DNA from 2 places in the Nonomuraea sp. AD125B genome. Region 1 is predicted to be linked to the other one. Evidence: riboswitches for the same ligand, from Rfam matches in the RefSeq annotation. Region 1 holds a riboswitch; the other holds the start of a gene.
The links. Region 1 has a riboswitch for thiamine pyrophosphate ahead of ACBR40_RS33800 (TenA family protein). Riboswitches for the same ligand answer to the same signal wherever they lie in the genome.

Region 1 (3,626 bases):
TGGTCGAGGAGGGCGACGGCGCGGGCGGCAGGGTCAGGTCCACGCCCTGGACCTGCGCGGTCACGTCGCCGGACGGTGACGGCGCGAAGGTGAAGAAGTCCTCGTTCGGCGCGTACGTCGCGCCGCCCTGCACGGCGAGCGTCGGCGGGGCGTTCTCGCTCCAGCTCTCCACGAACGTGACCGGCTGCAGGGTGACCTTGTAGCCGGCCCTGCGCAGCTTGCCGGCCACGTAGTCCCGGGAGGCCCGGTAGCCGGGGGTGCCGACGGCGCGGGTGCCGCCGTTCGCGTCGGCGATGGCCTGGAACGCCTTGAGGTGCTTGGCCACGTTCGTGCCCTTGACCTGCTGGACGAGCAGTTTGGCGAAGACGTCGTCGAGGCCGCCGGTCCGCGCCTGCGCGGGTGGCGCGGCGAGGACCGCGGCGGGGACCGTGGTGAGGAGCAGGCCGAGCGCGACGGCGATTCTACGCATACGCATGCGACGGATCTCCCTGTGCCGGGATCGGTTACGGCGCGCGCCGTCCCCCCGAGCCGCGCCGAACGCGAACGTAACCCGCCACCGGGCCGCTGAGAAGACCCACTGTCGCGGCGGATTCACGCCGTCTCAGGTCGCCTCGCGGCGGGCACGGGCACGCCGCTTCCCCTCGTGCATCGCCTGCACCCGCGCCACCGGGATCGTGTGCCCCTCTTCCACCAGGTCGGCGGGCAGGCGCTGCGGCCCGGGCATCTCCCCCGCCCACGGATCGCTCTTGTCGACCAGCGCCGCCGCCGTCCTGATGGTGAAGTCGCGCGGCGTCACCCGGTCCAGGTCCGGCCACGGCACGGGGAACGACACCGGCACGCCGGGCCGGATCCGCGGGCTGTAGGCGGCCACGACCGTCGCGCCGCCCGCCCGCGTGGAGTCGATGAAGACCTTGCCCGCGCGGTCCTCCCTGATGAACGCCGTCGTCGCGAGCCCCGGGTCCAGCCGCTCGGCGCGGGCCCCGATCGCGCGGGTGGCGGCGGCCAGGTCCTCCATCGGGACACCCGGCTCGACCGGCACGAACACGTGCACGCCCTTGGCCCCGCTGGTCTTCACCGCGCCCGCCAGCCCCGCGTCCGCCAGCGCCTGCCGCACCAGGAACGCCGCCCGCACGGCCAGCCCGAACGACTCCGCGCCCTCCGGCGGATCGAGGTCCAGCACCAGGTGGGTGAAGTGGTCGCCGGCGATCAGCGCCGGGTGGTACTCCACCGCCCGCTGGTTGCCGAACCAGATCAGCGTCCGCCGGTCGTTGCCCAGCGCGTACGTCACCTGCCGCCGCGAGGAGTCCGCCCACACCGAGACGCGCTCGATCCACGGAGGGGCGTACTTCGGCAGGTTCTTCTGCATGAAGGGCTCCTGCCCGGGGCGCACCCGGACGACCGAGAGCGCCCGGTCGCGCAGCACCGGCACCAGGCGGTCCGCGACCGCGTCGAGATAGTCGACCAGGTCGCGTTTGGTGGCCTCGGCCCCGTCGAACAACGGCTGGTCGAGATTGGTCAGCGTCACGCCCTCGCGGGTCTCCTCGCCGGTCACCCCGTCCACGATATCCGAACACCTGTTACAGTGATCGACTGACGCGGGGTGCCCGGCGATCCGGGCTGAGATCACACCCGTCGAACCTGATCTAGCTCGCACTAGCGAAGGGACGTCATGTTCTGCGATGACATGTGGCTGCGCACGGCCGACCTGATGACCGCGATCCACGGCCACCCGTTCAACGTCGCGCTCGGCGACGGCACCCTCGACGCCGACCGGTTCGCGTTCTACATCGTGCAGGACGCCCGCTACCTGGAGGCGTTCTCCAAGGCGCTCGCCACCGCCTCGGCGCGGGCCACCGACCTGGAGGAGGCGGCGTTCTTCGCGAGCAGCGCGCACACGGCGCTGGCCGCCGAGCGCCTGCTGCACGCCGGTTACGTGGCCGAGCTGGGCGCGGACGCGGCCGGGATCGCCACGTCGCCGACGTGCCTGGCGTACGCGTCCTACCTCCAGGCGACGGCGCTGGCGGCGCCGTACCCGGTGCTGGTGGCGGCCGTGCTGCCGTGCTTCTGGATCTACCAGGACGTGGGCACGGCGCTGCTGGGGCGGGCGGGCGACCTCGGCGGCCACCCGTACGGCAAGTGGATCTCCACCTACTCCGACCCGGAGTTCGCGGCGTCGGTGACCCGGGCCAGGGCCATCGCCGACCGGCTCGCCGAAGGCGCGGACGCCGGCACGCGGGCGGCGATGGAGCAGGCCTACCTGACGGCGGCGGCGTACGAGTGGATGTTCTGGGACAGCGCCTGGCGGCGCGAGGGCTGGCCCACGGACCGCTGGCTCCGCTAGGGGCCGGCGGGGCCGCGGGCGGCCATCGCCTCCTTCTCCTCGCGGGTGGCGATGAGGCCGGACGGCGCGAGCAGCTTCGACTCCTCGAACGGCTCCTCCGTGGTCGGCAGCGGCTCGCGCGCCCGGATCGCCGTGACCCACACGCGGACCGCGTCGAGGATCACGATGATGATCATGACGGCGAACAGCGCGGCCAGCACGCCGTCCACGGTGGAGTTGATGACGATCTGCCGCATCGCGTCCATCGACTTGGCGGGCGCGAGCACCTGCCCCTGGTCGATCGCGCTCTGGTAGCGGTCGCGCTGGGCGAAGAAGCCGAGCGTCGGGTCGGCGGAGAAGACCTTCTGGTAGCTCGCGGTCAGGGTGACCGCGGCGTCCCAGGCCAGCGGCACGCCCGTCACCCAGGCCCACTTGAGCCGCCCGCTCTTGATCAGCAGCGTGGTGGCGACGGTGAGCGCCACCGCCGCGAGGAGCTGGTTGGCGATGCCGAACAGCGGGAAGAGCTGGTTGATGCCGCCGAGCGGGTCGTTGACGCCCTGGTAGAGGAAGTAGCCCCAGGCCGCCACGACCACCGCGCTCGATCCCACGAGGCCCGGCCACCAGCTCACCCGCGCCATCGGCTTCCACAGGTTGCCGAGGGTGTCCTGGAGCATGAACCGGCCCACCCGGGTGCCGGCGTCCACGGTCGTGAGGATGAACAGCGCCTCGAACATGATCGCGAAGTGGTACCAGAACGCCTGGAGCGCGGCCCCGCCGAGGAAGCCGGAGAAGATCTGCGAGATGCCGACGGCCAGCGTCGGCGCCCCGCCGGTGCGCGCGATCAGCGTCTCCTCCTGCACGGCCGCCGCCGCGGCCTGGAGCTGCTCCGGCGTGATCGTGAAGCCCATGTTCGCGACGGCCTCGGAGGCCGACTGCACGGTGGCGCCGAGCACGCCGGCCGGGGCGTTCATCGCGAAGTAGAGGCCGGGCGACAGCACGCAGGCCGCCGTGATGGCCATGACCGCCACGAACGACTCCATGAGCATGGAGCCGTAGCCGATCATCCGGACCTGGGTCTCCTTCTGGATCAGCTTCGGCGTGGTGCCGGAGGAGATCAGCGCGTGGAACCCGGACAGCGCCCCGCAGGCGATGATGATGAACACGAACGGGAACAGCGAGCCCGCGAAGACCGGCCCCTTGCCGTTGAAGGCGAAGTCGGTGAAGGCGGTGGTGCGCAGCGGCGGCATGGTGACCGCGATGCCGATCGCGATCAGCACGATCGTCCCGATTTTCATGAACGTCGAGA
Region 2 (3,626 bases), on a different contig from region 1:
CACCGGCACCGACGCGGCCTCCACGATCAGCTCGATGTTGTGCGGGTTGCGGATGCCGAGGCCCGACCCGATCGGCGCGCCCAGGGGCATCACCGCCGCGCAGCCCGCCTGCTCCAGCCGCCGGGCCAGCGCCGGGTCGTCGCCGATGTACGGGAGCACCACGAACCCGTCGGCCACCAGTCGCTCGGCGGCGTCGAAGGTCTCGATGGGGTCGGGCAGCAGCGTCCGCTCGTCGGCGATGACCTCCAGCTTGACCCAGTTCGTGCCGAGCGCCTCCCTGGCCAGCCGGGCCGTCAGCACGGCGTCGCCCGCCGTGAAGCAGCCGGCCGTGTTGGGCAGCACCTTGATGTCGCGCTCGCGCAGCACGTCGAGCACCGAGCCGCGGGCGCGCGGGTCGAGCCGCCGCATGGCGACCGTGGTCAGCTCGGTGCCGGAGGCCGCCAGCGCCTGGTCCAGCACCTCCAGCGAGGGGGCGCCGCCGGTGCCCATGATGAGCCGGGAGGAGAACTTCTCCCCGGCGATGATCAGATCATCCACCCTGCACCGCCGTCAGCACCTCCACGCGGTCGCGCTCGCGCAGCGCCGTGGTCTCCCAGGCGCCGCGCGTGACCACCTCGTCGTTCAACGCCACGGCGACCCCGGTGGTCGCCGCGGTCAGGGCCCGTACGGCCTGCGCCACGGTCGTCCCGTCGGCGACCTCGTGCGTGGCCCCGTTGATCTGCACCATCATGCGATCTCTCCAAATCTCGCCGGCGAGCACAACGCCGCCAGCCCGCCCTCCTCGCCGCCCGCCTCCCCGGCCACCAGGGCCGCCGTCAGAGGCGCGAGCAGCACGCCGCCCCGGTGGTGTCCGGTGGCGAGCACCAGCCCGTCGCCGGCCGGCCCGACGATCGGCACGTTGTCCGGCGTGCCGGGGCGCAGGCCCGCCACCACGTCGGCCAGCTCCAGCTCGGTCACGCCGGGCACCAGCTCCCTGGCGTCGCGCAGCAGCTCGTACAGGCCGCCGGCGGTCACCCGGGTGTCGAAGCCCAGCTCCTCCTGGGTCGCGCCGACCACCAGCTCGCCGTCGCCCCGGGGGACGAGGTAGACGGGGGAGCCGTGCACGGAGCCGCGTACGCACCGGGTCAGCAGCGGCTGCGGCGAGCGCAGGCGCAGGATCTGCCCCTTGACCGGCCGCACCGGCACCCCGGCCAGCGCCGCGCTCCAGGCCCCGGCCGCCAGCACCACCGTCGTGGCGGGCAACTCGGCACCCCCCTCCAGCCGCACACCCGTCACCCGCCCCTCCGGCGCGTCCCCGTGCCGCGGCCCGGCCCCCCGCCCCTCCGGCGCGTCCCCGTGCCGCGGCCCGGCCCCCCGGCCCTCCGTCGCGTCCTCGCGCCGCCCGGCGACCCGGGCCGCCGGCCCGTCCTCGCGCAGCAGCGCGGTGACGCGGGCGCGGACGAGCGGCACCTCCCGCCGTTCCAGCGCGGCCAGCAGCGCCGCCGTCACCCGGCGCGGGTCCACCCAGGCGTCGCCGGCGGCCAGCAGGCCGCCGCGCACCGACGGCGCCAGCATCGGCTCCAGGCGGCGGCACTCGCGCCCGGTCAGCCGCTCCACCGGGAGCCCCAGCTTTTCCGTGAACGCGGCCAGCTCGTCCAGCGCCGCGAGGTCGTCGGCCCCGAACGCCACGTCGAGCGTGCCCTCCGCGCGCAGGTCCACCCCGCGCGCCCCCTCGGGCAGCCCCGCGTCGGCGGCCAGCTCAGCGGCGAAGGCCGGCCAGCGGCGCAGCGACGCCAGGCCCAGCCGCAACAGCGGCTCCTCGGTGTAGGTCACCTCGCTGACCGGCGCCAGCATGCCCGCCGCCGCGTGCGAGGCCCCGCCCGCGGGATCGGGATCGACCACGGTGACCGGCCGCCCCGCCCGCGCCAGCCGCCACGCGACCGACAGCCCGACGACCCCGCCGCCGACGATGACCTCCACCATGCGCTCCCTTCGCCGGCATGATCCGGATCAGGTGTCTTGCGGTCGAAGGCCCTGTGCAGCCTTCCTCTCAGCCCGGTCACGGCCGGACTCCCGCGCGTCTTACGCCCCCAGCCTACGACCTCGCCGGCGGCGCCAGGCACGCCCCCCTTCGCCGCCGGGCCCCGTACCCGTCTATGGTCTTGGTCGTGGACCATGTCGTGGTGGTGGGAGCGGGCCTGGCCGGCGTACGCACGGTCGAGGCGCTGCGCGGGCGCGGATTCGGCGGCAGGATCACCCTCGTCGGGCGGGAACGCCACCGCCCCTACGACCGTCCGCCCCTGACCAAGAGCGTGCTGCTCGGCGAGACCGACACCACGTTCGTCGACACCGACCTCGCCGCGCTGCGCGTCGCCTTCCGTCCCGGCGTGTCCGCGACCGCGCTGCGGCCGGGCGCCGTCGAGACCACCGAAGGCGAGCTGCGCTACGACGGCCTGGTCATCGCCACCGGCGCCGACCCGGTCCGGCTGCCCGGCGACGGCCCGCAGCACGTCCTGCGCACCCTCGACGACGCGCACGAGCTGCGCGCCGCGCTCGTGCCCGGCGCCCGCGTCGTGGTCGCCGGCGCGGGCTGGGTGGGGGCCGAGGTGGCCACGGCCGCCCGCCGGGCCGGCTGCGCGGTCACCGTGGTCGAGGCCGGTCCCGCGCCGCTCGCCACCGCCGTCGGCCCGGAGATCGGCGCCCGCACCGAACGCTGGTACGACGGCATCGACCTGCGGCTCGGCGCCATGGTCCACTCCGTCGAGGAGGGCGGCGTCGAGCTGGTCGGCGGCGAGTTCCTGGACGCGCACGTGGTCGTCGCCGGCATCGGCGTGCGCCCGGCCGTCCAGTGGCTTGCCGACGCCGACCTCGACCTGCACAACGGCGTCGTCGTGGACGAGCACCTGCGCGCCTCGCTGCCCGGCACGGTCGCGGTGGGCGACTGCGCCGCCTGGTGGTCGCGCCGCTTCCAGGACCGGCTGCGGGTCGAGCACTGGGACACCGCGCTCAACGCCCCCGAGGTCGCCGCCGCGAGCCTGCTCGGCGAGGACGCCGTCTACGACCCGGTGCCGTACTTCTGGTCGGAGCAGTTCGGGCACATGGTCCAGTACGCCGGTCATCACCCCGCGGGCGAGCGCCTGCTCTACCGCGGCGGCCCCGAGGGCAAGTGGTCCGCCGTCTGGCTGAGGGGCGACGACACCCTCGCCGCGGTGTTCGCCGTCGACCGGCCGCGCGACCTCGTCCAGGGCCGCCGCATCATCGGCGCGGGCTCCCGGCTGGACGCGGAACGCCTGGTAGATCCAGACGTCCCCCTACGGGATTGTGTTGTTTGAGCAAGCACGGCATGTGGTAGTTGTGGTTCCGTGACGCTTTCTGTTGCACAGATCGACCGGGAGACCGACCAGCTCGTCAGCGAGTGGCTCACGCTCCCCGAAGTGGCCCAGCGCCTGGAACTCCCGATCGGGCGGGCCAAGCAACTCCTCAAGGATCACAAGCTCCTCGGCGTACGCCGGGAGGGCAGCGGGTCCCCGCAGGTGCCCGCGGTGTTCCTCGACGGGAAGGACGTGATGAAGGGCCTGCCCGGCACCCTGACCGTGCTGCAGGACGCCGGCTACGACGACGCCGAGTCCCTGCGCTGGCTCTTCACC

Region 2: it holds a riboswitch for thiamine pyrophosphate, as region 1 does, so the genes downstream of both, ACBR40_RS24740 (FAD-dependent oxidoreductase) here and ACBR40_RS33800 (TenA family protein) in region 1, are expected to answer to the same signal.

The regions. Positions count from the first base shown of each region.
Region 1 covers NZ_JBGLOU010000014.1:252,195-255,820, forward strand. The annotation lists gene ACBR40_RS33790 (M28 family metallopeptidase) at 1-475, opposite strand, end outside; gene ACBR40_RS33795 (ATP-dependent DNA ligase) at 602-1,561, opposite strand; TPP riboswitch at 1,587-1,682, shown strand; gene ACBR40_RS33800 (TenA family protein) at 1,670-2,341, shown strand; gene ACBR40_RS33805 (carbon starvation CstA family protein) at 2,338-3,626, opposite strand, start outside.
Region 2 covers NZ_JBGLOU010000009.1:232,659-236,284, reverse strand. The annotation lists gene ACBR40_RS24750 (thiazole synthase) at 1-537, opposite strand, end outside; gene thiS (sulfur carrier protein ThiS) at 530-730, opposite strand; gene ACBR40_RS24740 (FAD-dependent oxidoreductase) at 727-1,962, opposite strand; TPP riboswitch at 1,950-2,066, opposite strand; gene ACBR40_RS24735 (NAD(P)/FAD-dependent oxidoreductase) at 2,148-3,311, shown strand; gene ACBR40_RS24730 (Rv2175c family DNA-binding protein) at 3,342-3,626, shown strand, end outside.